DNA from 2 places in the Paenibacillus sp. NN59 genome. Region 1 is predicted to be linked to the other one. Evidence: predicted binding sites of a transcription regulator. Region 1 holds the regulator's gene; the other holds the start of a gene.

Region 1 (16,683 bases):
GGCTTGGCAAAAATCATTCGTCCCGCAGACGTCTGCAGCACGCTGGTCACCAGAACTTCCATCATCATGCCGATATACTCACGTCCACCTTCAACCACGATCATCGTTCCATCATCCAAATAGGCTACGCCTTGGCCGTGCTCCTTGCCGTCTTTGATAATCTGCACCATAATTTCTTCACCTGGCAGCACAACCGGTTTCACCGCATTCGCGAGATCATTGATGTTCAGTACGGATACCCCTTGGAGTTCACAGACTTTATTCAGGTTGAAGTCGTTGGTTACGACTTTCCCTTGTAGTACTTTGGCAAGCTTCACCAGTTTGCTGTCCACCTCGGAAATTTCCTCGAAATCACCTTCGTAGATCAATACCTGTACATCAAGCTCCTTCTGGATTTTGTTCAAAATGTCCAGCCCACGGCGCCCGCGGTTGCGTTTGAGCAGATCTGATGAGTCTGCAATATGTTGCAGCTCTTCCAGTACAAATTCCGGGATAACAATCGTGCCCTCGATGAACCCGGTTTTGCAGATATCTGCGATTCTGCCGTCAATAATGACGCTGGTGTCCAAAATTTTATGTTCTTCCATTCTTCGCTCTTCTTCAGGCTCTGGGTGGCCCCATCGTCCTGACTTCCAGAATGCCGCCAGATCGTCTTTCTTGGCCATAGCCAAGCTATAACCCGAATATGCAGCGATCACCGTGAGGGCCACTTGCAGCACCTCTCCTGCGGTTCCGAGCCAAGCCAAGCAAGGATACATCAGTAAGGCTACGAGCAGTCCAGCCACGATGCCTGCCGCGCCAGCAGCGAGCTCGTTCATGGGTATCCTGGCTAAAGAATCGATACCACTGTTTAATCTGTTGGCCATCATTGTGCCACCGATCGTGCATACGGACATAAAAAGTACTGCTCCCAGCAGTGTTGATACACCCGCACCCAGCAGTCCCGCTGATTGAATCCATTCAGCCATCCAAGGAATGGACTTGCCTGCCAGATGATAAGCCGTGTACCCGAACCATGCGCCGCACAATCCAGTAAAAGTTAAAATGCCTTTTCTCCACATGAGTTCCTGCACCTCCTCAAATCATTCTTCATTTTCATATCCAGTATGATCCAATTATCGAAAACCTAATCGCGTCAGCATGAAGTTTTTGGAAATGTTGTGCTCATCAGTTGAAAGTGAGACTTTTATTGGCATATAATGAATTCAATTCATATCCCGAGGTGAGTGGCAAAATGAGTACGCTAAGTTTACAGGCTTTTCAGGATCAAGTTTCCGAACTGTTGCTGCGCCATCGCAGCCTGATTGATGTACTGTCCAAAACGGGACAAGCCGGAGCCTCTGTTAACCGCGCTGTGTCCAAAGCCATTACCGAATGCGGCTGTATTGAGCTGCACGCCACCAAACAGAAATATGCCCCCGAGAGTGATATTTCTCAAGCCAAGGGCCTGCTGGAAACGCATGTGGAAGGTGAATTGTGTGAGAATTGCAAAGAGGTGATCAGCTCCGAGTTGGGGCGGAACCTGTTCTATATGTCTGCACTCTGCAATCTTCTGGACATCAACATGGAAGAGGTCGTGAATCACGAATCACAGAAATGTTCGACGCTTGGGATGTTTAATCTGTCTTAGCTAATCCGTCCCCGCTACTTCGTCATATATCAAAGAATACAAGCAAAAAGCACGTACACTCCTTGTTAGGAAGTGTACGTGCTTTTTTTTGAACTCATAGGGACCTTAGAGTTTGCCGAGTGGTTGGTACTTACGTACCCTACCCATTTTAGTTGTCAGAAGATCGCGATGATTTCTTGTCCTTGCGTTTCTTAGCACGATTGCGAGAAGCTGCCGTTCTTACACTGTATCTCATACCATATAGGGCATATAACACCAGCGGAATAAAAATCAGCTTGGAGAGTTGATCCGGGAATAAAACAGCCAGTGCAACCGCAAGTAACACAACCCACGGAGCGATCCAGATCGCCTTGCGGGGTAGTCCGACTTTTTTGAAATTGGGATATTTCAGTGAGCTGACCATCAGATAAGACAACAGCAACGTAGCAATCATCATGCTAATGGGTCCGATATCTTTGTGAAACAGGGATAGCGTAGCCAATACACCGCCTGCAGCGGGAATGGGCAAGCCTGTGAAATACCCCGGAATGCCCGGGCGCACGTTAAATCTCGCCAAACGAATCGCACCACAGATCGGAAAAGCCGCCGTTGCGATCCAGGCAAAGATCGGCATGGAATCCTGAAAAGACACCATGAAAATAATCAACGCAGGCGCCGCACCAAATGAAACCATATCCGATAGGGAATCAAGTTCCTTGCCGAATTCACTTTGTGCATTCAGTGCTCTGGCCACCCGTCCATCCAGACCGTCGAGCAGCATCGCAACGATAACCATAATCGCGGCCGAGCTATACTTTCCGTTGATTGCCAGCAAAATGGCCAGCATACCCAGAAACAGATTACCTAAGGTAAAAAGATTTGGAATGAATCTGGTTAACATGTTGTTTCACCTCATCCATAAAAAGCCGTTATAAGCGATCTCTACATCTGTCTGTCAATAAACATCTGCTCTTGCAGACGTTTGAGACCTTCCTTGATGGTACGGGCACGAACCTCGCCAATGCCGTCCACTTCATCGAGTTCTTCAATCGTTGCCATGATGACATGAGGTAATTGCTCAAATTGATCTACCAAGTTATGAATAATTACATTAGGCAGACGAGGGATCTTATTCAATACCCGATATCCGCGCGGGGCAACCGAATCTTCAGAAGTTGCCGCAGATGAAGGATAGCCAAGCAACCGTACAATATGATGTGCATCAAGCAACTCATCGTCCGACAATCTTTTTAATCCCACGATAATTTCGCGAATCTTGTCATCGCTGTCATCACGAGCATAGTCTTTATACAGCAACCATGCTTCTTCCTCTGTAGTACCCACGAGCTCTTCCATTTGCATCGAAATGAGCCTTCCTTCATTACCTAGCTCATCGATATAACGTTCAATCTCGGTTTTGATCCGCAGTACCATTTCTGTGCGCTGAATAACATTAACCACCTCGGGAATCGTAACGAGTTCCTCAAATTCGGAAGCGCTTAGATTCGTGAGGGATTGCTTGAGCACCGCTTTATACTTTTCGAGCGTTTGAATCGCCTGATTGGCTTTGGTCAAAATAACCCCGATTTCCTTAAGCGAATATCGAAGTGTTCCCTGGTACAGGGTAATAATATTCCGGCGCTGTGAGATGGAAACAACTAACTTACCCGTTTGTTTTGCCACCCGTTCTGCGGTCCGGTGACGAATGCCTGTCTCTGAGGAAGAGATGGATGAGTCCGGAATCAGCTGTGTGTTGGCATACAAAATCCGCTTCAAATCCTCACTCAGAATAATGGCTCCGTCCATTTTAGCAAGCTCATACAGGTAGTTCGGGGAGAAATCACAGTTAATCGAAAATCCCCCATCCACCACTTCCATTACTTCAGGGCTGTATCCTACAACAAGCAGTGCGCCCGTCTTGGCGCGTAGCACATTTTCCAGACCTTCGCGGAAAGGTGTACCTGGTGCGATCAGCCTTAACAAATCATTCATATTGTCCAGTTGGCTTGAATCCTTCATCTTGTTATGCCCCCTAATCTAAAGCAACCGCTAGTGCATCTGCCACGGTATTCACACCGATCAGTTGTATCCCGCGAGGATGTTTCCAGCCCTTTAAGCTTTTTTCTGGTAAAATAACTCGTTTGAAGCCCAGCTTCGCGGCTTCTTTCACACGTTGTTCTGCCCTGGATACGGCACGAACTTCACCGGTCAGGCCAATCTCGCCAAAGATGACATCATCCGGCTTGGTTGGCACATCTCTCAAGCTGGAGGCAATGCTAACTGCCACAGCCAGATCGACCGCTGGCTCATCCAGCCTCACCCCACCAGCGACATTCAGATAGGCATCCTGTGTCTGCAGGAACATACCCATGCGTTTTTCAAGCACCGCTATAATTAGATTTAATCGATGATGGTCGATACCTGTTGCCATCCGCCTAGGAGAAGGGAAGTGGGTCGTGGAAATCAAAGCCTGTAATTCTACAAGCATCGGACGTGTGCCTTCCATACTCGCCACAACGGTAGATCCAGCTACCCCTAGTGGACGTTCAGATAAAAATAACTCGGAGGGATTACCGACTTCACGAAGGCCATCTTCCCCCATTTCAAATATGCCAATCTCGTTAGTAGAACCGAAACGGTTCTTCACCGCACGAAGGAGACGATACGTATGATGCCGCTCTCCTTCGAAATAAAGCACACAGTCCACCATATGCTCCAGCATACGCGGACCAGCAATGGCACCTTCTTTGGTAACATGCCCTACAAGAACCGTTGCAATGCCTCGGCCTTTCGCAATCCGCATGAATCTAGACGTACATTCCCTTACCTGTGCTACACTTCCTGGTGCGCTGGTAACTTCGGGCAGATATACGGTCTGAATGGAATCGATGACAAGAAAATGCGGCTGGATCTGATCCACCGCTTCCTCAACCCGCTCCATATTGGTTTCACAGAGCACATACAGCTCCGGCGAAAGTGCACCAAGACGGTCTGCGCGCAGCTTCGTCTGCTTTACGGATTCTTCTCCAGACACATATAACACGCGTAGCCCCGAGTGGGTCAGCGCATGAGAAGTCTGTAACATCAATGTTGATTTTCCAATCCCCGGGTCGCCCCCCACCAGAACAAGCGAACCTGGCACAATGCCGCCGCCCAATACACGGTTCAGTTCACCGATTCCAGTCTGTACACGCGGCTCCTGACCGCTATCTATATCTATGATAGGAAGCGGTTTATCTTTACTGTCAAACAGAGGAGAATTTCTTCCTTGTGTTTTGACTACCGTTTCAGTTTCTTCTATCATCGAATTCCAGGACTGACAGCCAGGACATTTCCCGTACCATTTGGGGGCTTCATAGCCGCATTCCGTACATTGAAACTTAGTTTTTACTTTGGCCACTTCAGCACTCCTATTGATTTTTTTATTTTATAGCAGCATTTTGCATTATTCGACAAAATTTACTCGTTGCCCTGACATACAGGGATACTAAAAGTTTACCATTGTTTGAGATTTTTCGTAAAGGATTATCGCAAACTTTACACATGTTCCTCATCAATATCGCTTCATCTCAATCAAATCTTCACACATCCCTTTATAATTCGTACATACGAAAAAACCTCCCCGGCCAAAGCCAGGGAGGTTCTATATATGAGGTTCTATATATGCGGGTAGCTGAATTCATTCAGCCACATACATCATATTTATTTTGTTTCAATTTCCTCATTGGATGGAACGGCTGCTTCCTTTTTCGTTACAGACAATGCACCATTCTCTTCGTCGATGAGTAAGGAATCCCCTTTAGTCACATTACCTGTAAGCAACTCTTCAGACAATTTGTCTTCAATGTGCTTCTGGATCGCCCGGCGAAGTGGGCGTGCACCGTAAGCAGGATCAAAGCCAGCTTTCGCCAAGAAAGCCTTAGCGTTATCTGTGAGCTCAAAATCCACCTCGTACTCATTAAGACGTTTACGTAGGTCCTCACTCATAAGAGTAACAATCTCAGCAATGTGTTTCTCTTCGAGCGAGTGGAATACGATGATTTCATCGATCCGGTTTAAGAACTCAGGACGGAAGCTTTTCTTCAGCTCATCCATCACTTTGCCCTTCATATTATCGTAATCTGCACCTGCATCCACAACAGCTGTGAATCCAAGAGTAGAATTACGTTTGATCGCTTCTGCACCCACGTTGGATGTGAGAATGATCAGTGTATTACGGAAGTCAACAACACGGCCTTTGGAATCCGTCAGACGACCATCTTCCAGTACTTGCAACAAGATGTTGAAAACTTCGGGGTGAGCTTTTTCCACTTCATCCAGCAGGACAACGGAGTACGGTTTGCGACGAACTTTCTCTGTCAACTGTCCGCCTTCTTCGTATCCAACATAACCTGGAGGCGCTCCGACCAGTCGTGCTGTGGAGTGTTTCTCACCATACTCGGACATATCAATCCGGATTACGGCATTTTCATCACCAAACATTGCTTCAGCAAGTGCACGAGCCAGCTCGGTTTTACCTACACCGGTAGGACCGAGGAAGATGAATGAACCCATTGGGCGTTTTGGATCTTTAAGTCCTGCACGTGCACGGCGAACGGCGCGGCTGACCGATTTAACAGCCTCATCCTGACCGATTACACGTTCATGAAGAATGGACTCCAGATTCATCAGACGCTGTGTCTCTTCTTCTTTCAGCTTGTTCACCGGAATTCCTGTCCAGTTGGCTACCACTTGAGCGATATCCTCCGGAGTGACTTCGGAATCGGTACGACCTTGTTTTTCTTTCCATTGATTTTTCGTTGTATCAAGCTCTTCACGGATTTTTTGTTCCGTATCACGCAGTGCCGCTGCCTTTTCGAACTCTTGACTCTGAACCGCGGCGTCTTTTTCCTTACGGATATCTTCCAGACGGCTCTCCAATTGTTTCAGGTTTGGCGGAATCGTATAGGAGTTCAATCTTACTTTTGATCCTGCTTCATCGATCAAGTCGATCGCTTTATCCGGTAAGAAACGATCTGTAATATACCGATCCGACAATTTGACAGCTTGCACAATCGCTTCGTCCGTAATTTTCACACGGTGATGCGCTTCGTAACGATCACGCAGACCATGCAAAATTTGAATGGCTTCTTCCGGTGATGGTTGATCCACTGTAATCGGTTGGAAACGACGCTCTAGCGCAGCATCCTTCTCGATATATTTGCGGTACTCATCCAGTGTCGTTGCACCGATGCACTGTAATTCTCCACGAGCAAGAGCCGGTTTCAAGATGTTCGATGCATCAATCGCGCCTTCTGCGCCACCCGCACCAATCAGTGTGTGCAACTCATCAATGAACAGGACAATGTTGCCCGCCTGACGAATCTCATCCATGATTTTTTTCAATCGATCCTCGAACTCACCACGATATTTGGTTCCAGCAACAACCGAACCCATATCCAGCGTCATTACACGTTTATCACGCAATGTTTCGGGAATTTCGTTTGCAATAATTTTTTGGGCAAGCCCCTCGGCAATTGCTGTTTTACCTACACCCGGTTCACCGATCAATACCGGGTTATTTTTGGTACGACGACTCAATACCTGAATCACACGCTCAATTTCCTTGCTACGGCCAATAACCGGGTCAAGGTTATTCTCTCTGGCATACGCCGTCAAATCACGAGCGAGGCTGTCCAGCGTTGGTGTGCTTACATTGGCAGGTGTGCCGTTGTGGCTGGAAACTGCTTCACTGCTACCGAGCAATTGCAGTACTTGCTGACGTGCTTTGTTCAAGCTGATGCCAAGGTTATTGAGCACACGTGCCGCAACGCCTTCACCTTCACGGATCAGTCCGAGAAGAATGTGTTCTGTGCCAACATAGGTGTGGCCGAGTTTACGCGCCTCATCCATCGATAATTCAATTACTTTTTTCGCACGTGGCGTATATGCAATGTTCGTAGGTTGCTCTTGGCCACGGCCAATCAGCGTTTCTACTTCATCCTGAATTTTTTCCAATCCGAGTCCCAGGCCGATCAGTGCTTTGGCAGCAATGCCTTCACCTTCACGAATGAGGCCGAGCAAAATATGCTCCGTACCGATGTTATTGTGACCGAGACGGACAGCTTCTTCCTGCGCGAGTGCGAGCACCTTTTGGGCCCGTTCCGTAAATCTTCCAAACATCATATCTCCTGCACCTCCATGGTTTTGGATAAAACGAGGGATTCCATTCTATTTGAATGCCCCTTCGTTATTCTTCATATCACTTTTGTTTGCAGCCATGCTGCGAATAAAATCATTGGTAGCTTCAGTCTAGATGGAAGCTTATTATATAAAAGCCGCAGATGCGGCATGAAACCCATATTAACGCTTAAAGGAAGGTTTAACCAGAACTTTTAGCTGCATTGATCGTATCACGAATTAACTGAGCACGGTAGATGTCGCGCTCATCTGTACGCATATCCCCAAATGTTTTTTGTAAAAAACCTGGCTGAGTCATTACATTCAACTCATTCATCACTGGAATCGATAATCCTTCCAACAAACCAAGATCTACGCCGAGCCGCACATCCGACAAACGTTGCGCTGCTTCCTTCGTATCTACAATCGCTGCATGAGACAAAATCCCGTAGGAACGCATCACTCGATCCGTAATACGCAGTCTGGAATCAGTAATGAGCCGTTCTCTTGCGGTACGCTCATGACCAATCATCTGTAAAACAACACCGTGGAGGTTGTCAATCACTTCTTGCTCCGTCTGTCCAAGTGTAATCTGATTGGAAATCTGGAACAAGTTGCCCATCGCCTCGCTACCCTCTCCATAGATCCCTCGCACCGTTAATCCCACTTGAGACACGGCACTGAGGATACGGCCAATCTGCTGAGTCATAACCAATGCGGGAAGGTGCATCATAACCGATGCCCTGACACCTGTTCCAACGTTGGTTGGACAACTGGTCAGATACCCTCTGCGATCATCAAACGCATAATCCACGTGCGCTTCAAAAGCATCATCTATAGCGGAAGCTTTCTCCCAGGCCTCTTTGACCTGGAACCCCGGATAGAGGCACTGGATACGCAAATGATCCTCTTCATTGATCATAATACTTACCGACTCATCCTCACTAAGAATTACGGCTCCGTTGGTCGATTCATTTGCCAGACTCGGACTAATCAAATGTTTTTCCACCAGCACACGCTTGTCGAGTTCGTCAATATCGATCAGATCGAGTGTAGTAAAATCACCAAAGGCGTGTACGTCATCGTACTGAAGTACTTCGCTCAGCTTATTCAGCACCTCTTCCGATTGCTCACTCGAAGCCAGCATTGGAAACGGGATATGCTGAAGGTTACGTGCGATCCGGACACGACTGCTGATTACGATCTCCGAATCAGTTGCATCACTGCGCATCCAGTCACTGAGCGCCTTCTCTGTAAAACGCAGATTAGGCATCATGCTTCCCTCCTACTTATGACAAACTTTACTCTTGAGCTATTTCTTTTTCAAGTTCCCGGATCTGGTCACGAATCTGAGCGGCCTCTTCGAACTCTTCTTGAGCAATGCTCTGCTGCAGATTTTGCTTCAGATCGGCAATTTGCCGTTTCACCTTAATACGCCCGCCTGCTCTGGCAGGAACTTTACCTACATGCGATGTACTACCATGCACTCGCTTGAACAAAGGGTCCAGACGGCTGTCAAAGTATTTATAACAGGAACTGCAGCCAAAACGACCAACTTTGCTGAACTGAGCATACGTCATGCCACATTCTTCACATTGCAGCGTTTTAGCAGGAGCAGCACCTGAACTTTTGCCTGCCGGATCAAAATCGAGTATTCCTGATAACAGGTTGTGTATAGAGAATCCTCCTGCTGTTCCAGGAATCATCTCCCCCTTCTCTCGGGCACATGATTCACAAATATGAAATTCCGTCTTCTCGCCATTTACAATTTTCGTAAAATGAAGTGTAGCCGGACGTTTGTTACATTCTTGGCACAGCATATAGATGTACCTCCTTTGATCCCGATAGTTTTCATTTACCGAGCAAAGATATTAGCATTGCCTTCAACATTCTGGCACGAATTTGATCCCGGTAAGGAAGTTTGACCATAAGAACTTCTCTCGACACAGCCGCACGCATCAACCCGGCTTCCCGCTTACTTAAAAAACGCGCTTCTTCCAATTGATAAATCAAGCCTTCCGCAGCAGTCTGTCCAATCTCGTCACCAATACTGTGATGCAGATGGTTGTGCAGCGCCGATTGGGCAGGTAATTCAATGCGTTGTATACGAACATACCCACCACCGCCACGTTTACTCTCGACGAGATACCCTTTTTCAAGAGTGAAACGGGTGCTGATGACATAATTGATCTGGGAAGGTACACATGAAAACTGATCTGCCAGATCATTACGCTGAATCTCAATCATTCCTTCGGGACTTTCATGCAAAATACCCTTCAGATATCGTTCAATAATATCAGAGATATTACGCATCCAATCATCCTCCACTGTCTGAAACGTTAAGTCAATAAGGACCACACGCCCCCCACAGAGTACACCTTCTCCACCCATTTAACCACTCAGAGAAACAGCGAATCTTGCTGATACAAGTGTTAAACAGGAGAACAAAGGAAGCACGAAGGTCCTTGAATATCCCCTTGATCTTCCAATGATGTGTTCCGACTTACGGTACTTTTCATCAGAGAACAGTAAGAAAGCTAACGTCATATCATAGGTAAATAGCACGTATTCCAGAAATATAATCCTACGTATTTAACCTTGAGTTGACTTTGACTTTCTTTGACTTTATATACATTATAGCATATTTTACTGTTTTGCCAAGTGGGGGCACTATTCATTTTTTACGATTTTACACGAAATATTCGCCTGACACAAAAAAACCTCTCCCGGACATCGGGAGAAGTTCTCATTGCTTCCAATTGCGCTTCATATCTGTTGGAATGAAGTCGTACTCGATATAGATCGTCGCTCAAAAGAAATCAAGCAAATAGGTTTCACGTTTGGGAACTGCCTTTTCCAACGCTTGGATAGCGCTCACTGGCCCTTCCAATCTACCGATCTGTGCCATCTCTGCGGGTCTACGATAACCCATTAACACGGCTGAAAGGGATTGAATACTGAGACGAATCGGCTGATTCAGCTGACCTTCGCCATCCGATTTTGCCTTTTTCCATATTGAAGCGGTTCCGTTCATTGCCACGTTTAATTCCCATACACCTTCGTTCCACGGAGCGTAAGCATCTTCGACGTCAAGCCAAATCTGTACGGGCGAGTCTTGACTGGCAAAAGGGTACTGCGAAATGAACTGCTCCACGCTCACGATTCGTGCCATAAAGTAAGGCACTACCTCTTGCCCAATCCGTGGATTGTCCAATTGAAATGCAAGCAGATCACTTGCAGGTGCCTGTAAAGTTACTTCGTCAATCATGGAATCGTGATTAGCAATGAACGTCCAAAGCCCTCGTCTGGACTCTTCATTCAAATGAATGAACTCACCGATGGTAAACTTACTTTCCTTGACTTCGTAGAGGACATACCCTTGCGGCACTCCTGCCTCATCATAGTATACAGCACGCTGGCTTCCTTTTTTGACATAAACGGAATTTTCCCACCACGCATCATCACGATTCAAAGTCCCATTATAGCGCGCTGCATAAGCGTCATACACCTGCTTCAATTCTGCAAGCTCAGCATTACCACGTTTGATCGTGCCTGGTGTCAGTTGCTTGGCAGGCAGTTGAGCCGTAGACAATTTGTATTTCTTATATTCAACATAGGTTTCCCAGCCATACTTTCGATAAAAAGAAAACGAAAACGGATGCAGGAAAGATACACTTTGTTTATTCCGATTCATCTCTTCTAGTGCGTATTTCAGCAATCCTGCTACCCAGCCCTTACGTCTATATTCCGGCCATGTGGCTACACCCGCGATTCCACCCATTTCAAAGGACCTTCCATGGATATAGGTCTGAAAAGGAATAATCTGCAACTTGGCTCCAACCTGACCATCCGCATAAACCCCCAATACATTATGCTTAGCGAATTCCTGGCGCCGCCTCTCCAACTGATCCTCTGTTAATTTAAATTGAAAAGCATACTCGGAGAGCGCCATACAAGCCTCATAATCGTCGATCGTTAATTTGCGAAGTTCCATACTAATCTGCACCTCATTTTCTTCTAATGTAAGTTCATTCTGTACAAAAGGCTGCTTGTGCCCTTTTCTTACATTTGAGTGTCTCAGAGGTTCCCTTTAAAGTCAAACAAGAGATGTAACGTTCACATCTCCTAAATCATAATGTCTTCTGAATTTTAATATATAAAATAAAAACCACCACCGAATTACATCGGCAGTGGTTCTTCGCTTGGCGGCGTCCTACTCTCCCAGGACCCTGCGGTCCAAGTACCATCGGCGCTAGAGGGCTTAACGGTCGTGTTCGGGATGGGTACGTGTGGAACCCCTCCGCCATCGCCACCAAACGCGATTGGTCGAAGCATAGCTTCTTCCATATCCATTTTGGAATTGAAAATCATACACACATTCCGTGATGTACCGATTTTCATTTCACCATTCAGAGTGTTGTTCTCTGAAAACTAGATTCGAAACGAAACGTACGCGATTTAAAACTTGCTATTGGATAAGCCCTCGACCGATTAGTACTGGTCAGCTCCATGCATTGCTGCACTTCCACCCCCAGCCTATCTACCTCGTCGTCTTCAAGGGGTCTTACATACTGGGAAATCTCATCTTGAGGGGGGCTTCACGCTTAGATGCTTTCAGCGCTTATCCCGTCCGTACATAGCTACCCAGCGGTGCTCCTGGCGGAACAACTGGTACACCAGCGGTACGTCCATCCCGGTCCTCTCGTACTAAGGACAGCTCCTCTCAAATTTCCTACGCCCACGACAGATAGGGACCGAACTGTCTCACGACGTTCTGAACCCAGCTCGCGTACCGCTTTAATGGGCGAACAGCCCAACCCTTGGGACCTACTTCAGCCCCAGGATGCGATGAGCCGACATCGAGGTGCCAAACCTCCCCGTCGATGTGGACTCTTGGGGGAGATAAGCCTGTTATCCCCAGGGTAGCTTTTATCCGTTGAGCGATGGCCCTTCCATGCGGTACCACCGGATCACTAAGCCCGACTTTCGTCCCTGCTCGACTTGTAGGTCTCGCAGTCAAGCTCCCTTATGCCTTTGCACTCTTCGAATGATTTCCAACCATTCTGAGGGAACCTTTGGGCGCCTCCGTTACTCTTTAGGAGGCGACCGCCCCAGTCAAACTGCCCACCTGACACTGTCCCCGCACCGGTTTACGGTACCAGGTTAGAACCTAGATACGATCAGGGTGGTATCCCAACGGTGCCTCCACGCAAGCTGGCGCTCACGCTTCAAAGGCTCCCACCTATCCTGTACAGATCGTACCCAAATTCAATATCAAGCTGCAGTAAAGCTCCATGGGGTCTTTCCGTCTTGTCGCGGGTAACCTGCATCTTCACAGGTATTAAAATTTCACCGGATCTCTCGTTGAGACAGCGCCCAAGTCGTTACGCCATTCGTGCGGGTCAGAATTTACCTGACAAGGAATTTCGCTACCTTAGGACCGTTATAGTTACGGCCGCCGTTTACTGGGGCTTCGGTTCACAGCTTCGGGATTACTCCCTAACCACTCCCCTTAACCTTCCAGCACCGGGCAGGCGTCAGCCCGTATACTTCGCCTTACGGCTTCGCACAGACCTGTGTTTTTGCTAAACAGTCGCTTGGGCCTTTTCACTGCGGCCCCCTCGTGCTATTCACACTACCGGGGCACCCCTTCTCCCGAAGTTACGGGGTCATTTTGCCGAGTTCCTTAACGAGAGTTCTTCCGCGCGCCTTAGAATTCTCTTCTCGCCTACCTGTGTCGGTTTGCGGTACGGGCACCTTCATCTGGCTAGAGGCTTTTCTTGGCAGTGTGAGATCATGACCTTCGCTACTGTAATTTTCACTCCCCATCACAGCTCAGCCTTACGGTTAGCGGATTTGCCTACTAACCAGCCTTACTGCTTGGACAGGCATCCATCAGCCTGCGTCACTACCCTACTGCGTCCCCCCATCGCTCGTAACGATTTACGGTGGTACAGGAATTTCGACCTGTTGTCCTTCGACTACGCCTTTCGGCCTCGCCTTAGGTCCCGACTTACCCTGAGCGGACGAGCCTTCCTCAGGAACCCTTAGGCTTTCGGCGGATCAGATTCTCACTGATCTTTTCGTTACTCATACCGGCATTCTCACTTGTATAATGTCCAGCGCTCCTTACGGTACACCTTCAACCCTTATACAACGCTCCCCTACCCCTGATGCAAAGCATCAAGCCATAGCTTCGGTGGTGTGTTTAGCCCCGTTACATTTTCGGCGCAGAGTCACTCGACCAGTGAGCTATTACGCACTCTTTCAATGGTGGCTGCTTCTAAGCCAACATCCTGGTTGTCTGTGCAACTCCACATCCTTTCCCACTTAACACACACTTGGGGACCTTAGCTGATGGTCTGGGCTGTTTCCCTTTTGACAATGGATCTTAGCACTCACTGTCTGACTCCCGGAAGTAAGTCTATGGCATTCGGAGTTTGACTGAGCTTGGTAACCCTTGCGGGCCCCGCACCCAATCAGTGCTCTACCTCCACGACTCTGTTTTCCGAGGCTAGCCCTAAAGCTATTTCGGGGAGAACCAGCTATCTCCGAGTTCGATTGGAATTTCTCCGCTACCCCCACCTCATCCCCGCATTTTTCAACATGCGTGGGTTCGGGCCTCCAGTGCGTGTTACCGCACCTTCACCCTGGACAGGGGTAGATCACCCGGTTTCGGGTCTACGTCCACGTACTATAGTCGCCCTATTCAGACTCGCTTTCGCTGCGGCTCCGGCTCTTCACCTTAACCTTGCACGGGAACGTAACTCGCCGGTTCATTCTACAAAAGGCACGCCATCACCCCTAAAACGGGCTCTGACTTTTTGTAAGCACACGGTTTCAGGTTCTATTTCACTCCCCTTCCGGGGTGCTTTTCACCTTTCCCTCACGGTACTGCTTCACTATCGGTCGCTAGGAAGTATTTAGCCTTGGCAGATGGTCCTGCCGGATTCATACGGGGTTTCACGTGCCCCGCACTACTCGGGATCCGTCTCGGAGGGAACAGACTTTCAATTACAGGGCTTTTACCTTCTTTGGCGGGCCTTTCCAGACCTCTTCGCTTAACCGGTTCCTTTGTAACTCCATGTGAGACGTCCCACAACCCCAAAGAGCAAGCTCTTTGGTTTGGGCTTCTCCGCGTTCGCTCGCCGCTACTGACGGAATCACTATTGTTTTCTCTTCCTCAGGGTACTTAGATGTTTCAGTTCCCCTGGTATGCCTCTACTTGCCCTATGTATTCAGACAAGAGTAACTGGATATTACCCCAGCTGGGTTTCCCCATTCGGACATCCCCGGATCAAAGCTTGCTTACAGCTCCCCGAGGCAGTTTCGTTGTTCGCCACGTCCTTCATCGGCTCCTAGCGCCTAGGCATCCTCCGTGTGCTCTTAGTAGCTTAACCATATGCTCCGGTTTCGTTCGCTCGCTTCCCTTGGTTTGGACTACGTCCAAAGCCAAAAGTCGCTCCCACCCGATACCATCGCAATTGCATTATCTACCGTTTTTATTGAAACTTGTTATACACAAGTTCAGCTAAAAAGGAATGTTCTAATTCGCGTTTGTTTCGTTTCGATATCTAGTTTTCAAAGAACACAACAAATAGATGAAATTGTTTGGTGGAGCCAAGCGGGATCGAACCGCTGACCTCCTGCTTGCAAGGCAGGCGCTCTCCCAGCTGAGCTATGGCCCCTCAAATTCCATCAAAACTGAACAAATGGAGTAGTAACTTAGTAGTACTTGCAAGTTCACTGAACTTGCATATTTGAATGTCTTCGTTGCAGAAGACGATTCTCCATAGAAAGGAGGTGATCCAGCCGCACCTTCCGATACGGCTACCTTGTTACGACTTCACCCCAATCATCTATCCCACCTTCGGCGGCTGGCTCCTTGCGGTTACCCCACCGACTTCGGGTGTTATAAACTCTCGTGGTGTGACGGGCGGTGTGTACAAGACCCGGGAACGTATTCACCGCGGCATGCTGATCCGCGATTACTAGCAATTCCGACTTCATGCAGGCGAGTTGCAGCCTGCAATCCGAACTGAGACCGGCTTTGTTGGGATTGGCTCCATCTCGCGATTTCGCAGCCCGTTGTACCGGCCATTGTAGTACGTGTGTAGCCCAGGTCATAAGGGGCATGATGATTTGACGTCATCCCCACCTTCCTCCGGTTTGTCACCGGCAGTCTATCTAGAGTGCCCACCCGAAGTGCTGGCAACTAAATATAAGGGTTGCGCTCGTTGCGGGACTTAACCCAACATCTCACGACACGAGCTGACGACAACCATGCACCACCTGTCTCAACTTTCCCCGAAGGGCACCTAACGCATCTCTGCCTCGTTAGTTGGATGTCAAGACCTGGTAAGGTTCTTCGCGTTGCTTCGAATTAAACCACATACTCCACTGCTTGTGCGGGTCCCCGTCAATTCCTTTGAGTTTCAGTCTTGCGACCGTACTCCCCAGGCGGAGTGCTTAATGTGTTAACTTCGGCACCAAGGGTATCGAAACCCCTAACACCTAGCACTCATCGTTTACGGCGTGGACTACCAGGGTATCTAATCCTGTTTGCTCCCCACGCTTTCGCGCCTCAGCGTCAGTTACAGCCCAGAGAGTCGCCTTCGCCACTGGTGTTCCTCCACATCTCTACGCATTTCACCGCTACACGTGGAATTCCACTCTCCTCTTCTGCACTCAAGTCACACAGTTTCCAGTGCGATCCGGGGTTGAGCCCCGGGATTAAACACCAGACTTACATGACCGCCTGCGCGCGCTTTACGCCCAATAATTCCGGACAACGCTTGCCCCCTACGTATTACCGCGGCTGCTGGCACGTAGTTAGCCGGGGCTTTCTTCTCAGGTACCGTCACCTTGAGAGCAGTTACTCTCCCAAGCGTTCTTCCCTGGCAACAGAGCTTTAC
Region 2 (16,683 bases), 1.1 Mb from region 1:
TATGCTTCATATGATTCTGCTGTTGTTCCTGGTGACTTATGTCATGAACAGGCTACAGCATCTCATTACAAAAGGTTTGAATCGCTTTTTTCCAATCGACTATAAAGTCGTGGTCATTCTGCTGTATATGATTGTAATAGCCGGAATTGTACTTGGTATATCCAGATATTCACCACGGATTGTGGATCAGGTTGTGCAGTTAACCAACGAGATTATGAAATTTCTCGACACGGCTGATGGTGATAATTTTGCCTCCAAGATCGCTGGTTATCTGCAGTCCTTCGACATTAAAAATTATACCAACGAAGCACTGAAATACATTTTTGCCTTTAGTAAATGGCTGGAATTCATCCTGCTGGTTATTATTTTGAGTTTGTTCTTCCTGTTGCAGAAAAAAGAAATCTATAAATTCACGTCCAAGTTCAAAACAAGTAAAATCGGTTGGTTCTATAATGAAGTGGCATACCTGGGAGACAAATTTGTATCTTCTTTTGGTAAAGTCATTGAAGCGCAGCTGCTAATTGCCGTATTTAATACGGTGCTGACGATGCTCGGATTGTGGATCTTAGGTTATCCTTACCTATTCGCGTTAACAATTATGGTCTTCCTGCTCAGTCTGGTGCCTGTTGCAGGGGTTATGATCTCCCTTGTGCCGCTCTGTCTGATCGGGTATCAAATGGGCGGATTGCAGATGGCCATCATCGTGATCGTTATGATCATCATTATTCATGCGCTGGAAACATACTTCCTCAATCCGAAGCTCATGGCGCACAAGACCAAGTTACCGATGTTTTACACCTTTATCGTGCTGATTCTGTCGCAGCATTTCCTCGGCATCTGGGGCTTGATTATTGGTATTCCGATCTTTGTCTTCATGCTGGACATTCTGGATGTAAACAAGATGGAGAAGACCGAAGAGCCTGTGCGAGTAGAGACGAAGTTGTAATTTGATTCTCGAGAGTTCGCCGAATGGTTGGTAAAAAAGAATAAACGCCTCCAGTGCTTCGCTGGATGGCGTTTTTTGTTATTTCTGCTCCTGAGAGAGGGAGGTATTATAATGAAGCAAAATTCGAAACATTATCGATTTATAGACGTATCGCGATGATGTAACGAGGTATACCATTCTATACCGAACGAAGAGAAACTCTTCTTCCTTGGAGCAAAGAACATGTGCTTACAGCCAGCCCTTTTCCTCAGCTATAGCAACGGCCTCCATCCGGTTCTTGGCATCCAGTTTGGCAAAGGCCTCTGACAAATAATTACGTACCGTTCCATAAGACAGGTGCAGTGAAGCGGCTATATGATTGGCATTCATACCGGTTGCGGCTAATTTCAATACTTCCTTTTCTCGTTCTGTGAGCGGATTGAACGATTTAGCTGCACCAAACACAAGCTCTGGCGATACTTCACGGCCTCCATTCATGACACGGCGGATAGCTTCAGCTAGGCGGTCACTGGGTTCGTCTTTGAGTAAGTAGCCCTGCACGCCTGCCTGTACAGCCCGCTCCAGAAATCCGGGGCGTGCAAAAGTTGTGAGAATGATGATGCGGCAGTTCAATCCAAGCTGCTGCATCCGTTCAGCAACATCTAATCCGCTCATGACAGGCATCTCAATGTCCATCAGACACAGGTCGGGCTGCAGTGAAATGATCCGCTGCAGGGCTTCCTCCCCGTTTCCAGCCTCACCGATGACCTCAAAATCATCCTCAAGATCAAGCAGGGAGGCTAAAGCCCCTCGAAGCATACGCTGATCCTCCACGATCAAAATACGAATCATATGGACGTACCTCCTTGCGGTTTGTTTGCAACGATGGGAAAGAAAAGTGCCAGCCGGGTGCCTTTAGTATCGGAGTCGATCTGGAGAGATCCATCGATCAGATGAAGCCGTTCCGACATACCTTTTAGACCATTACCGGGATGCTGATCACTTGATATGCCTGTTCCGTTATCTTGAATTGTAATATAAATCCCATCCGTTTCTCGCTTCAGTAAAATCAGGCTCCAGGTTGCCTTGCTGTGCTTCACAATATTAGTCACAGCCTCAAGCAGACATAGGCTGACCATATTCTGCGTCAAATCAGGTACATCACTGCAAGTCTCTTGCTGGGCAGACAGTTGTAACTCGATATCTGCGCTCCGCAGCATCTCTCTGGCATCGGCTATTGCTTCTGCGATACTAATAGCTCGCATATCGGAGACAAGCTGGCGCACTTCACGAAGTGCTGCCCTGGAGGTGCGTTCAATTTCGCGTGCTTCCTGGATTGCTCGTTCCGGATTTTTGGCAATCAGTTTGGTCACCAACTCACTCTTTAATGTGATCAATGATAGGGTATGCCCCATCGTATCGTGAAGATCTCTGGCAATTCGCATGCGTTCCTCCCGTTTGATTAACTCCCTGATATGTTGCTGAGCTTCATCAAGTTTAGCTTCGAGCTGCTGACGATCCAGCATGGTTCGAATGCCGTAGGGTGAAATCAGCATGATGATATAAAATGGAGTAAAGAATAAGAGCTGCTCAGCGCTGAGTTGGTTAAAAGCGATAGCCATAGCGATCGGGATCGTCTGAATAATGGCAAATACCAATAAAAACATTCTAAAGAGTCGCTTTTCGGTGTACCATCCGATGAAGTTAGCTGTGAAAAATCCAAGAAAAAACATGTTTGGGTCAATGACCAACGTCAGAATCAGAACACATAACATTTGCAGAATGAGCCAATAGGAAAAAATAAATTCTCCTGCTGTCATATACAGCTGTCGATAGGTCAGGACAAAAACGATAAAAGCGGTGATTCCGATGTATTGTTCATGTCCATGGGCGTTCGCCAGGTAATATAGGGGCATGGCTAAATAGATCATCCATATGTACGGATAGATTCCAAATCGTTTAGGGAAAAGCTCAAGTTCTTGGAACATGTGCCGGAGTTACGCCTCCTTCTGTCTACTGCGGATATATGTGGATAGTAACATAAATACCGCCAGATAACCTCCTAAAAGAAGGATGTCCCGCAATTGCGGTATCCCACCGCCGGTGATGACCCATGCACCATTGCCAAAACTGTAGGACGGAAGCCAGCGACCGATCTGTGCGAGCCAGTCTGGCATCACATTCAGCGGCATCCACATGCCTCCGAGCAGGGCAAGAGAAAGGTATAAGGCATTGCTTAATCCACTTGCTGTATCTACCCTCCGTAACGTGCCTATACAGGTGCCTATAGCGAGAAAAGGAAGGGAACCGGCAAGAATCCAGAGCGCAGAGCTGACCCACTGTGAGAAGGTGAGAGAGACGCCGTTAATCAAGTAACCAGATGTGAAAATGACGATAATCGAGCATAAGTGGATGAAGGTCTGGCCGATCATCTTGCCCCCGAAATAAATAGAGTTCGGTAGCGGTGTGACTCGCAGGTAAGTAACCCAGCCGTGGGCTCTTTCCTGCACAAGGCGAATGCCGAGTGTCATAATGGAAGATCCCATTACACTAAAGCAGGTCATCGACATGAGATAGTGTGCATTCCATTCCTTGGCATCCACCGCACCGGTTGTAAATATACGTGTATATAGAATGTAAAACAGAACGGGCATCAGCAAAGACCAGAACACAAAATATACGTTACGGGTCATACGAATCATCTCTGCACGGGATTGAGCGATTAACATCGACATATTATTGTTCCTCCTTCACGTTATTCAACATAGATGCATAGGCATCGTCCAGTTGTCCGGTTTCAATGCGGATGTCCCGAACCGGAAGCTGCATCGTTATAATTTGACGAATCAGTGCATCTGTATCTTGGCTTTGGAGAATGCAGCGGTTTTGTTGATATAACACATGGTCCACGCCAGACAGTTTTTCAATCAAGGCCTGATTGGCGGCCGCAGTGGTTTCATCGTTTTCTGTATGAGCCGATTCGCCGCTGTCCTCAAGGGAAGGGATATAGGTGAAGGATAGGGTCCGCTTAGTCATCCCGTTTTTGATTTGCTCGGGTGTTCCGTCGGCGGCAATAGCCCCTTCATTAAACAGAATAATCCGATCAGCCACTTCATCGGCTTCATGGAGGTAATGCGTAGTGAAGACCACCGTTTTACCCTGTTGTGCGAGTGTGCGGATCTGTGACCAGAATTGCCGGCGGGTCTCAGAATCCAGGCCAACTGTGGGTTCATCGAAAAAAAGAATATCGGGGTTCCCCGTCATAGCCAGGGCAAAATTTAAACTACGCTTCTGTCCCCCTGATAGCTTTTCTGCTCTCCGATTCAAATCGGCCGGGGAGAGCCCTGTTAATTTCTCAAGAGCTACTCTATCTAGTGGTGCCGGATAATAGCTATGTACCATACGAATGATCTCACGTACGGTGAGGAAATCCATGACACTGACATCTTGCATCATGACACCGATTCGTTGTTGCACCTGCTTGTGACCTGGGGGCAATCCAAGTATCTGAATCTCGCCTGAAGTAGGGCTGGTTAGACCGAGCATCATTTTGATTGTGGTTGTTTTGCCTGCACCGTTAGGTCCAAGAATAGCTGTAATCGAACCTTGTGCGATCTGGAGTGAAACCTGGCGGACAGCTTGTTTCTTTCCGAACTGTTTACTGACGTTATCCAGTTGTATCACGTTATTGTGGGAGTTCATGAATGGTCACGTCCTTCTTCTGATCGAATGTTATACTTTCATCTTAACTGTGGGGACGTGAAGGGTTTAGTAATCATTGTCATGATTATCAGATGACAATTGTCATCTTTTATGAATGGAACGAGAGATAATGAAATATCATGAGTTGAGGCTACCCTTTCTATCAGGGGAGGAGGGAGCATGGCGTTTTAATAGATTAAAATGAGGTTGTATACGCATTCAAAAATGGTGTGTGATGTCGTTCACAACCCTGCCAAAGCATGTTGCGCGTGAGGTCTTCTCGTCTTGACCCCGGCGTATCCTTCAATTATAGTTGGTACGTAGGACTTAAACTATTTTAGATAGATAAAGGTGGCTTGCAGCATGTCTGAGAAAATCTACGTTGGGGTCGATCTCGGCGGAACAGCAATCAAGGTCGGTATATGTGATGATCAAGGTCAGCTTATGCATACGTATGAAGGACCGACTGAAGTGGACCAGGGCGTTGACACGGTTATCGCCAACATCGAGAAGTATGTCCGTCATATCGTAGCCGAATCGCCATACAGCTGGGAACAGCTTGAGGGTGTCGGAGCAGGAGTTGCCGGTTTCACGAATGTACGCGAGGGGATTATTGTTCATGCTCCTAACATCGGATTTCGGAATGTAGCCATTCGTTCGGTTCTGGAAGAGCGTCTGGGCAAGCCTGTCAAAATAGATAATGATGCGAACGTTGCTGCTCTGGGTGAAGCTTGGGCTGGGGCCGGCAAGGGTGTAGACAATTGTGTATGCTTCACACTCGGTACAGGCGTTGGCGGCGGTCTCATCCTGAACGGTAAAATCTATCAGGGGTTTTCCGGCATGGCAGGGGAACTGGGCCACATCAGTGTTGTGCCTGATCTGGAAGCAATCAAGTGTGGCTGTGGTAAAATGGGATGTGTAGAGACGGTATCATCCGCAACAGGTATCATTCGCATGGCGAAGGATGCTGTAGAGCGTGGTGATCATACGTCCCTTGCTTTGGTAGACAAAATCGCTGCCAAGGAAGTATTTGATGCGGCCAAAGCAGGCGATGAAGTGGCTCTGCGGATTGTAAACCGTGCGGCTTATTATTTGGGCAAATCCATGGCAACCGTAGCCGCTGTACTGAACCCGGAATTATTCATTGTTGGCGGTGGAGTATCCAAGGCAGGCGACTTCTTGTTTGATGAGATTCGAACTGTGTTTGCTCAATTGACTCCAGAGCCGTTGCAACAAGGTGTTCAGATTTTGGAAGCTACACTGGGTAATGATGCAGGAATCGTAGGCGCGGCAGGTCTCCTCTTACGTTCGTAGTACCTTTGTAACACGATATATCCGACAGCAATATGATAAGGAGGGGACATTTATGCTTGACGGTGAAGGCTCACCAGGCACAGGCGCCACGCTCATTATCATTACGGGCATGTCCGGAGCGGGTAAAACGATAGCTGTGCAGAGCCTGGAAGATCTAGGGTTTTTCTGCGTAGATAATTTACCGCCTGTTCTAATTCCTAAATTCGCGGAATTGATCGAACAGTCGAATGGCAAGATTGGCAAGGTAGCGCTGGTCATCGATCTTCGGGGACGTGAATTTTTTACAGCATTGTCCGAGTCTTTAAACTATATCAAGGATCATTTTACGATTCACTGCGAAATTCTATTTTTGGATGCAACCGATTCGGTTCTGGTTCAACGTTACAAAGAGAGCAGACGTAGACATCCGTTAGCGCCAGAAGGTATGCCGCTGGATGGCATTAAGCTGGAGCGCAAGATGCTGGAGGAACTTAAAAATTCAGCAACTCAGGTGCTGAATACCAGCACCATGAAGCCTGCTCAATTGAAGGAGCGCATCATCTCACGTTTCTCTCACTTGGAGAGCCAGATGTTGTCCGTGAATATAACGTCCTTCGGATTTAAATACGGTATTCCGATTGATGCGGATCTCGTATTTGATGTTCGTTTTTTACCGAATCCGCATTATATTGATCATTTGCGGCCGAATACAGGACAAAATAGTGAAGTGTACGAATATGTTATGAAATGGCCGGAAACGCAAGCGTTTCTGACCAAGCTGCTGGATATGCTGCATTTTCTGATTCCGCAATACCGGAAGGAAGGCAAAAGCCAGGTTATTATTGGAATCGGCTGTACCGGAGGCAAGCATCGTTCGGTAGCAATATCGGAATATTTGGGCAAAATGCTCGGAAGCAGTGAGACTGAAGCTGTTACCGTAAGCCACCGCGACGCTGACCGGGACCGTCATTGAAGAGGGTGAAGGGATGAAAGAGGCCGGACCACGGAGAGAACGTCCGAGAATCGTTGTTATGGGCGGCGGAACCGGATTATCTGTGATGTTACGCGGTTTAAAAGAGAAGCCGATGGATATCACGGCCATCGTTACGGTTGCCGATGACGGTGGGAGTTCAGGGATCTTGCGCAGTGAGTTGCAAATGCCGCCACCAGGCGACATTCGTAACGTTCTCACCGCGCTGGCAGATGTTGAGCCACTGCTTTCGGACATGTTAAAGTATCGTTTCAATACAGGCGCGGGGCTTGCAGGCCACAGCCTGGGGAATTTGATATTGGCTGCAATGACGGATATATCAGGCGACTTTGTGACCGCTGTGCGGGAGCTTAGCCGCGTGTTTGCCGTTAGGGGTCAGGTGCTTCCGGCAGCAGGTCAAGCTGTGGTGTTACACGCTGAGATGGAGGATGGATCAATTATTACTGGTGAGTCCAAAATCCCTGAGGCAGGCGGGCGTATTAAACGTGTCTTTCTTGAACCGGATCACGTGGAGCCGTTGCCAGAAGCCGTGGAGGCTATACGCCAAGCAGATGCGATTCTTATTGGCCCAGGTAGTCTATATACGAGCATCCTTCCTAATCTGCTTGTGCCCAAACTGGCAGAAGCTGTCGTTGAAACGGATGCGGTGAAGATGTTTATTTGTAACGTAATGACACAGCCGGGAGAGACCGATAATTATACAGTGAGTGATCATCTTAAGGCAGTGCATGATCATATTGGTCACCAGCTCTTTGACTACGTGATCGTGAACAATGGTGACATTCCGCTACAAGTGCAGAATAAGTATGCGGAAAAAGGAGCAAAACCGGTTGTTCTTGATATGAATGTGCTGAAAAGTTCAGGTTATCAGGTTGTCGCAGATACGCTGGTTTTGTTCAAAACCTATCTGCGCCATGATGCTGATAAGCTCAGCCATCATATTTACCAACTGGTTCAAAATTGGATGTTACGGAAGAGGTGAAGTCCCATGTCATTTGCAGCACAGACCAAAAAAGAATTAACGATGATTGAAAGTGAAGCGTGCTGCGAACAGGCGGAACTTTCAGCCCTCATCCGTATGCTTGGTGCAGTGCAGTTATCGAATAAAAAAGTCATCTTGGATATTTCGACAGAGAATGCTGCGATCGCAAGAAGGGCATACTCTCTGCTTAAAAAGCATTTTCAAGTGCATACGGAATTGTTGGTTCGCAAAAAAATGCGGCTGAAGAAGAACAATGTGTATATTGTTCGTGTTCCGTCTATGGTTCAGGAGATTCTAAAGGAGCTGCACATCGTCTCTGAAGGATTCCTGTTTACTCCTGGCATTAATGAAGAGTTACTGGAGAAGAATTGTTGTAAGCGAGCCTATCTTCGTGGTGCGTTTCTGGCAGGTGGTTCCGTAAATAACCCGGAGGGCTCCTCATATCATCTGGAGATTGCGTCCATGTATGAAGAGCATTGTCAGGCACTGGTGGATTTGGCTAATGAATTTCATCTTAATGCCCGGTGTATAGAAAGGAAAAAAGGATTCATCCTATACATTAAGGAAGGCGAGAAAATCATTGAGTTGCTTAGCATCATTGGTGCTCACCAGGCCTTGTTCAAGTTTGAAGATGTTCGAATTATGCGGGACATGCGTAACTCGGTGAATCGAATTGTCAATTGTGAGACAGCTAATCTGAACAAAACGATTGGCGCGGCGGTTAGACAAATCGACAATATCCGTTTACTGCAAAAGGAAGTAGGTCTGGAATCTCTTCCGGATAAGCTACGTGAGGTAGCTGAGGTAAGGCTTGCTCATCCCGATATCAATCTGAAGGAAGTAGGCGAATTGCTAAAAGGTACGGTGAGCAAATCGGGCGTGAACCATCGCCTTCGGAAGATTGATGAGCTTGCTGAGAAAGTGCGTGCGGAACGTTAAAGTTGAAGGTTGAAACGAATCATTTAGGTTTAAGGTTTGTTATGACCTTACCAGGTCGTGTTGGGTTACTCGTGGGGGGAAGGAGAGGCTTCGGCTCTGGATTTTTTGCCTAAGCCCGAGGCTATGTTTTTTCTTCTAGTGTCCTGCACGGGTTAATGGTATAATGTTGTATAAATATAATTGTGTATTTAATGTCCAGATTTCATAATAGGGGGTAAGTTTCTATGACAAAGCACCCGGTAGTTGTCCGTTTGAAAACGGGTCTCCATGCCAGACCTGCGGCACTGTTCGTTCAGGAAGCGAATAAGTACTCATCTGAAGTGTTCGTCGAGAAGGACGATAAAAAAGTAAATGCTAAAAGTATCATGGGAATCATGAGCCTTGCGATCAGTACAGGTACAGAAATCCATATTAGTGCTGAAGGCGCGGATGCGGATCAGGCTGTAAACGCTTTAGTTAGCCTGGTGAGCAAGGAAGAGCTTGAGAACCAATAAGCCTCATGAACTCAATTCAATCCATGAAGAAGTCCCGCAAGGGGCTTTTTTGCGTTTTATATAAAATTTATTAAACCGGCCTGTCAAGTGCAACATTATGGAATTTGTCCCGTCTGTTAAGGTATCAAATCGCTTCAAGTTTGAGAAGTTAACATATGAGGAGGTTATTCGTAATGGGTAAACAATGGATGAAACCGTTTGGTGCAGTGCTGGTGGCAAGTTCGTTGCTGGTCGGAGGAACGGCTTATGTAGCTCCAGGAAACTACGCTTATGCTGCCGAAGTTCAGGGCGTACAGCAAAATGTAATCAATGTCGTAGGTAAAGGTGAGATTCAAGTGAAGCCGGATATTGCCTATCTGTCCATCGGTGTGAACAGTACTGCCGATACTGCGGCGTCAGCACAGAAGGCAAATGCTGCTAAGATCCAAAAGGTTACTAATTTGCTGAAAAACACATGGAAGATCAGTGCAGATGATATTCAAACCAGTCAATTCTATGTGCAACCAAACTACACGTATAGCGAAAAAGATGGACAGAAAATTAAAGGTTACACAGCACATCACACGTTGACAGTGACATATCGTGATATGGACAAGATTGGTGAATTGCTGGATGCCGCATCCCAGGCGGGTGCCAACAACATCGAAAATGTACGCTTTACAGTAGAGAATCCGGAGAAATACGAATCCGAAGTGATTGCTAAGGCGGTAGCTAATGCAGATGTGAAAGCAGGAGCGATCGCTAAAGCGGTTAAACGTCAGCTGGGTACTGTTCTTTCGGTAAGTCAGCCGGATGCTAATGTTCCTGTGTTCTATGCATCAGAGCTCATGTCGCAAGCGAAGAGTGAATCAGATGCAGGTACACAGATTGAGGCTGGTCAGGTCAAAGTAAGCACCGTTCTGAATATCACGTATGAGATGAAGTAAGGAATTTTGCACATCACGGGATAAAATATTAAATATTAAGAATTTATAAAAATGACAAAAGCACTGTCCTTCGGGGCCGTGTTTTTTTGTTGCACATGCTGGCTTTGAGGAAGCGAGGGTCAGAAAGTACTTGTGTTACCTGTCTAAGAGATGGTCGAATCATGTCGTTTTTGTAGCATTGTTCGTGACAAAACGTTCATTTTCTGCGATTAATATCGTACGATTTTCATCAACATTGTAACTGGAGCTGTAAACCTTTCCGAAAAAGGGTTAATTATAATAAAGAGGCAAGCGTATGGCCTATGAAATCTAATTAAATTTACATACGCATTAAACCTAAATGAAATATTAGAGAGGAGTTTTACAGATGAAAACATGGAAAAAGTGGACGAGTGCATTATTGGCAGCAGGTGTAATTATGGGAGGAAGTACAGCGTGGATGGATCAATCGGTTCAAGCAGCATCCGTATCTTCCAAAGTAACTGCACCGGCTGAAGTAACGTTGAAATCAGGCGGTAAAACCCTCACGCAAAAAGGGTTGCTCCAAGGTGGATCTACATGGGTGTCGCTGACAGCAGTTAAGGATGTAGCAGGCGGGACATTGAAATATGATGCAAAAACAAAGTCATATACCGTAACTGCAGCGAACAATGCAATGACTGTTAGTTTGATGGATGGACAGCCGAACGTGTATATTAATGGTTTTTATCCTCAAGTGGAAGCAAAGTTGATCCAGGGTCGTTTGTACATCCCGTTCTCTGCAATGAGAGATTATTTGGGTGTACAAGGTAGCTGGGATGCCAAAACCAAAACACTGACCCTGAGCAAGGTGAAACAAAATAACGTACAGGTGAAATCGACCAAAGCGAATGTAACCGTTAAAAATGCTGAGGTGGATGTGCAGTACCCGCAAGTGAGCGGACTGGCGAGCAAAGAGGCAGAAGCTGCGATTAACAAGGTGCTCAAAGATGAAGTAGACACCGCTGTTGCGGCGTTCAAAAAACAAACGTCTGAATTTGGTGGAGCAACTGCAAATCGTCCATATGCATTCGAAGCTTCGTATGTGGTGAGTTACAATGAGAACGGCGTACTGGGTCTGATCACTCAACGTTATGAGGACTATGCAGGCGCACACGGTATGACTTACCGTACAGGTCACACGTTTGCACTCGACACTGGCAAAGAGCTGACACTGGATGATGTAATTGCTAATAGCAAGTCGATGCGTGAAACGATCAGCAAAAAGGTTGGCGAGCAACTGAAAGCGAACACGGGATACTTGAGTGGCTACAAAGGCCTTAACAAAGATCAGGATTTCTACGTGACGCCAACAGGTGCAGTGGTATTCTTCCAGTTGTATGAGTACACAGCATATGCGGAGGGCTTCCCTGAATTCAAGTTCACTTACAAGGATATTCTGCCTAAAGGAACCGCACCATTCAGCAACGTAGCTTCGGAGAAGTAAGTTCGTATTAGGTTAGATGAAATCATAAAATAAATTAAATTCAAGTCAAGAGCACTTATACCGTTTCTTCGTGAAAAATAATAAACCGGAAGCCTCCGTCGAAGCAAGAATGACGGGGGCTTCTGGTTTATGCAGGCAATATACCCCACGACCGGGTGGTGATATTGCCTGTTATAATTAAAAAGCGCAGAGCGTGCTCACCTAAATTCAGGTGATGCCCGCCCTGCGCTTATTCTCGTTGTCTCCAGGCAGCTAAAGCTTAGATGCCTTGGGAGCCTACGTTTTGGATTACTTTATCGATGATACCGTAATCGGCTGCTTCAGCAGCACTCATGAAGTAGTCACGATCTGTATCTTTTTCGATACGCTCCAGGGGTTGACCAGTGCGCTCGGAGATGATGCGGTTCAAGGTATCACGCATTTTCAGAATGCGGCGTGCACGGATTTCGATGTCCGACGCTTGACCTTGTGCACCACCAAGAGGTTGGTGAATCATAATTTCACTGTTTGGCAACGCAAAACGTTTGCCTTTTGCACCGGCATTCAACAAGAATGCACCCATGGAAGCCGCCATACCTACGCAGATCGTAGATACATCCGGTTTAATGAACTGCATTGTATCGTAAATTGCCATCCCCGCTGTGATGGATCCGCCTGGGCTGTTGATGTATAAGTGAATGTCTTTCTCCGGATCTTCCGCTGCCAGGAACAACATCTGTGCCATGATGGCATTCGCAACAACGTCATTCACGTCGCTGCCAAGGAAAATGATACGATCCTTCAGCAATCTGGAATAAATATCATAGGCGCGCTCACCCCGGTTGCTCTGTTCAACGACCATTGGAATATAACTCACGTGAAAAACCTCCTCGGAAATGTAAATGTTAAATGGGTGTTTATATTTAAACTGTTACCGTATTAACCACATCATAAACAATCTCAAACAAAAAGTCAAAGAAAGTCAAACTAAGTTTGAAAAAAAAGAAACCTTTCCGGTTTCGTTGGTTAAATGCATTATGAGCTGTTAAAAATGTAGTGGCGCGCCCGCCAAGAATCGAACTTGGATCTCAGGCTTCGGAGGCCTACGTCATATCCATTGGACCACGGGCGCAAATTATGTGACAGCAATAATGATTATAGCTTATGCACTGGTGAATTGCAAGCAGTTGCTTTGCATGAACATGGTGTGGTTTTCCTTAGCGCGATAGGGCTCACGTTCCTCCATGAAAGGTTCGAGCTATTCTGCAGGTGGTTTGAATTGATTCGGAAATGATCATGATGAAGAAGAATGGATAAAGCTTGTATTTCGGTACATGCTATTAGAGGTTTTGGACATGCCCTATGAAAATGAAACACAGCAAGATATAGATGTTATGTGAGCACTTCTTCTATATATGGTGTGAGATCCTCATTTCCTTATCTCGATGTGTAAAGGTTGTGAAAATAGGCGCGTACAAACGCCTGCTAACCTGTCGAAATAAGCAATCGAAACACTTGCATCTCGCGTCAGTTTTAGGTAGAATGAACGTGGGACCTAAAAAGTTAACCCGGGACATTTTAAGGCCATGCAGAAAGCTTGGAACATGAAGCTTGCGGGAGTGGAAAGCATGCGAACGATCTTGGAAGTGCAAAAGCAGCTTCTGCCCGATCTCATGGATGTCTTGAAGAAACGCTATACGATTTTGCACCAGATCATGTTATCGGATGTGATTGGGCGGAGGACGTTAGCAAATTCCATGCAGATGACCGAGCGGGTTCTGAGAGCTGAGACCGATCTGTTAAAGGCTCAGGGACTTATCGAAATTGACAGTGCAGGGATGAAGATCAGCGAGGCGGGTTATAATCTGCTGCAGCAGTTAGAACCTGTCGCGAAAGAGCTGTTCGGATTATCCGAGCTGGAAGAACGAATCAAGCAAGCCTACGGTCTGCAAAAGGTAGTTGTAGTTCCTGGCGATTCGGACGTATCTCCTTTTGCCAAGAGGGAACTTGGAAGAGCCGGAGCGAAGGCTCTCGGCAGTATCATGAATGACAACGACGTTGTCGCCGTTACAGGCGGATCAACAACGGCAGGTGTTGCAGAACAACTCACACCGCCTACTTCGCTGAAGGGTGTCTGGTTTGTGCCAGCACGAGGCGGATTGGGAGAAAGCCTGGAAATACAGGCGAATACGATTGCATCGACAATGGCAAAGCGGGCAGGGGCTCAATACAAACTCCTGCATGTACCGGATTTGCTTAGTGACCATGCCTATGAATCGCTGATCCAGGACCCGGGTGTTCAGGAGATTTTACAGCTAATCAGGCAATCGCGCATCGTAATTCATGGCATTGGTGATGCTGTGGAGATGGCGAAGAGACGCAAGCTTGCACCTGAGATCATCGACGAACTTCAGGAGCAGGGGGCCGTATCGGAGTCCTTCGGGTATTACTTTAATGATCAGGGTGAGGTGGTACATACCATGCTTACACTGGGTATGCGGCTTCAGGATATCGAACGCACAGATGTGGTCATCGGTATTGCGGGCGGCAAAAGCAAGGCAGCTGCTATCCATTCCGTACTGCGGTTCGGACAGGAAGATATTCTGATTATTGATGAGGCTGCGGCCGAAGTCATCGTTGCAGAAATGGAATAACATCGTTACCAGAGATGAAATGGTTTTATTTTGAACATAACTCTTGTTGTCTTGACGGACTTCACCGTCTGTCTTGAATATATAGTTTCATAAAAAACTAATCAAAACTTGGGAGGAACTTACTCATGATTAAAGTAGGTATTAACGGTTTTGGACGTATTGGTCGTTTGGCATTCCGCCGTATTCAAAATGTAGAGGGCATTGAAGTTGTAGCAATCAACGACTTGACTGACGCTAAAATGCTGGCTCATTTGCTCAAATATGATACAACTCAAGGTCGCTTCGATGGCGATGTTGAAGTACATGATGGTTTCTTCAAAGTAAACGGCAAAGAAGTTAAAGTACTTGCTAACCGTAACCCTGAAGAACTGCCTTGGGGAGACCTGGGTGTAGACATCGTTCTGGAATGTACTGGTTTCTTCACAACGAAAGAAGCAGCTGAGAAACACTTGAAAGGTGGAGCTAAGAAAGTTGTTATCTCCGCACCAGCTACTGGCGACATGAAAACCATCGTTTACAACGTAAACCATGAGATTCTTGACGGTACTGAAACTGTAATCTCCGGCGCATCTTGCACAACAAACTGCCTGGCACCTATGGCAAAAACACTGCAAGACAAATTCGGAATCGTTCAAGGTTTGATGACTACAATTCACGCTTACACTGGCGACCAAAACACATTGGATGCTCCACACCCTAAAGGTGATTTCCGTCGTGCTCGCGCAGCAGCTGAAAACATCATTCCTAACACAACTGGTGCTGCTAAAGCAATCGGTCTGGTTATCCCTGAACTGCAAGGTAAATTGGATGGTGCAGCTCAACGTGTACCAGTAGCTACTGGTTCCCTGACTGAGCTTGTAACTGTTCTGGGCAAAAAAGTTACTGCTGAAGAAGTTAACGCAGTAATGAAAGAAGCTTCCGATCCACAAACTTTCGGATACACTGAAGACGAAATCGTATCTTCCGATATTCAAGGAATCACTTTCGGTTCCCTGTTTGATGCAACTCAAACTAAAGTTCTGACTGTTGGCGACCAACAACTGGTTAAAACTGTAGCTTGGTATGACAACGAAATGTCCTACACAGCTCAATTGGTTCGCACATTGGAGCACTTTGCAAAAATGATCAAGTAATATCTGTAATAACATAGAGCGGAAACAGATTGTTATTGTTTCCGCTCTTTATATATGGATATTTAGTTAATTTCTCATGAACACCAGGACTGACAAGGGATTCAGCTCTTGAAAGGTTCACCAAATACATGGGTGCGGAGGAAATAGAGATGAACAAAAAAAGTGTACGCGATATCGAATTGAATGGAAAACGGGTATTTGTCCGTGTAGATTTCAATGTGCCGCTCGAAGATGGTAAAATTACAGATGACAAACGTATTCGTGCAACACTGCCTACGATCAACTTCCTGATCGAAAAAGGTGCAAAAGTGATCTTGGCGAGCCACATGGGACGTCCAAAAGGTGAAGTTGTAGAATCCATGCGTTTGACACCAGCAGCTGAGCGTTTGTCTGAATTGCTCGGTAAACCGGTTACTAAAGCGGATGATTCCGTAGGTGAAGCGGTTAAAGCTCAAGTCGCGGCATTGAACGATGGCGACGTATTGTTGCTTGAAAACGTTCGTTTCCACGCAGGCGAAGAGAAAAACGATCCGGAACTGGCAAAACAATTTGCTGAACTCGCTGATGTATTCGTTAATGATGCATTTGGCGCAGCTCACAGAGCACATGCTTCGACCGAAGGAATCGCTCACTTGCTTCCAGCAGTGTCCGGTTTGTTGATGGAAAAAGAGCTTGATGTGTTGGGTAAAGCAATCTCCAACCCTGAGCGTCCTTTCACAGCAATCATCGGTGGTTCCAAAGTAAAAGACAAAATCGATGTGATCGACAACCTGCTCAACATTGCAGACAACGTAATCATCGGTGGTGGTCTGTCTTACACATTCATGAAAGCTCAAGGCCACGAAGTAGGTCAATCCTTGCTGGATGAGTCCAAACTGGATGTAGCACTGGGCTTTATCGAAAAAGCAAAAAAACTGGGCAAAAACTTCTACCTGCCAGTGGATATCGTAATCTCTGACGACTTTAGTGCAGACGCAAACACAAAAATCGTTGAAGTTGGCGACATTCCTGCAGATTGGGAAGGTATCGACATCGGTCCTAAAACACGTGAGATCTACGCTGACGTTGTTAAAAACTCCAAACTGGTTGTATGGAACGGACCTATGGGCGTATTCGAAATCGAGCCATTCTCCCACGGTACTCGTGCAGTAGCAGAAGCTTGTGCTACAACATCTGCTTACACAGTAATCGGCGGCGGCG

What was found. The regulator CtsR, encoded in region 1, represses protease genes until heat stress. The targets are predictions, from matches to a motif close to ATGGTCAATAAAGGTCAAACA.
Region 2: the regulator CtsR is predicted to act here: its motif matches at 12,665-12,685, upstream of clpP (ATP-dependent Clp endopeptidase proteolytic subunit ClpP).

What each region holds. Positions count from the first base shown of each region.
Region 1 covers NZ_CP199678.1:5,705,232-5,721,914, forward strand. The annotation lists gene ACT89M_RS25040 (PIN/TRAM domain-containing protein) at 1-1,061, opposite strand, end outside; gene ACT89M_RS25045 (nucleoside triphosphate pyrophosphohydrolase family protein) at 1,235-1,630, shown strand; gene pssA (CDP-diacylglycerol--serine O-phosphatidyltransferase) at 1,779-2,510, opposite strand; gene disA (DNA integrity scanning diadenylate cyclase DisA) at 2,552-3,628, opposite strand; gene radA (DNA repair protein RadA) at 3,642-5,009, opposite strand; gene ACT89M_RS25065 (ATP-dependent Clp protease ATP-binding subunit) at 5,312-7,774, opposite strand; gene mcsB (protein-arginine kinase McsB) at 7,971-9,041, opposite strand; gene mcsA (protein-arginine kinase activator protein McsA) at 9,070-9,588, opposite strand; gene ACT89M_RS25080 (CtsR family transcriptional regulator) at 9,620-10,081, opposite strand; gene ACT89M_RS25085 (GNAT family N-acetyltransferase) at 10,578-11,762, opposite strand; rRNA gene rrf (5S ribosomal RNA) at 11,969-12,085, opposite strand; rRNA gene ACT89M_RS25095 (23S ribosomal RNA) at 12,240-15,168, opposite strand; tRNA gene ACT89M_RS25100 (tRNA-Ala) at 15,381-15,456, opposite strand; rRNA gene ACT89M_RS25105 (16S ribosomal RNA) at 15,565-16,683, opposite strand, start outside.
Region 2 covers NZ_CP199678.1:173,922-190,604, forward strand. The annotation lists gene ACT89M_RS00845 (AI-2E family transporter) at 1-946, shown strand, start outside; gene ACT89M_RS00850 (response regulator transcription factor) at 1,175-1,777, opposite strand; gene ACT89M_RS00855 (sensor histidine kinase) at 1,774-2,913, opposite strand; gene ACT89M_RS00860 (ABC transporter permease) at 2,923-3,660, opposite strand; gene ACT89M_RS00865 (ABC transporter ATP-binding protein) at 3,662-4,627, opposite strand; gene ACT89M_RS00870 (ROK family glucokinase) at 4,991-5,941, shown strand; gene rapZ (RNase adapter RapZ) at 5,994-6,893, shown strand; gene ACT89M_RS00880 (gluconeogenesis factor YvcK family protein) at 6,907-7,893, shown strand; gene whiA (DNA-binding protein WhiA) at 7,900-8,832, shown strand; gene ACT89M_RS00890 (HPr family phosphocarrier protein) at 9,057-9,326, shown strand; gene ACT89M_RS00895 (SIMPL domain-containing protein) at 9,500-10,252, shown strand; gene ACT89M_RS00900 (stalk domain-containing protein) at 10,620-11,717, shown strand; gene clpP (ATP-dependent Clp endopeptidase proteolytic subunit ClpP) at 11,977-12,573, opposite strand; tRNA gene ACT89M_RS00910 (tRNA-Arg) at 12,754-12,828, opposite strand; gene ACT89M_RS00915 (sugar-binding transcriptional regulator) at 13,325-14,350, shown strand; gene gap (type I glyceraldehyde-3-phosphate dehydrogenase) at 14,476-15,483, shown strand; gene ACT89M_RS00925 (phosphoglycerate kinase) at 15,633-16,683, shown strand, end outside.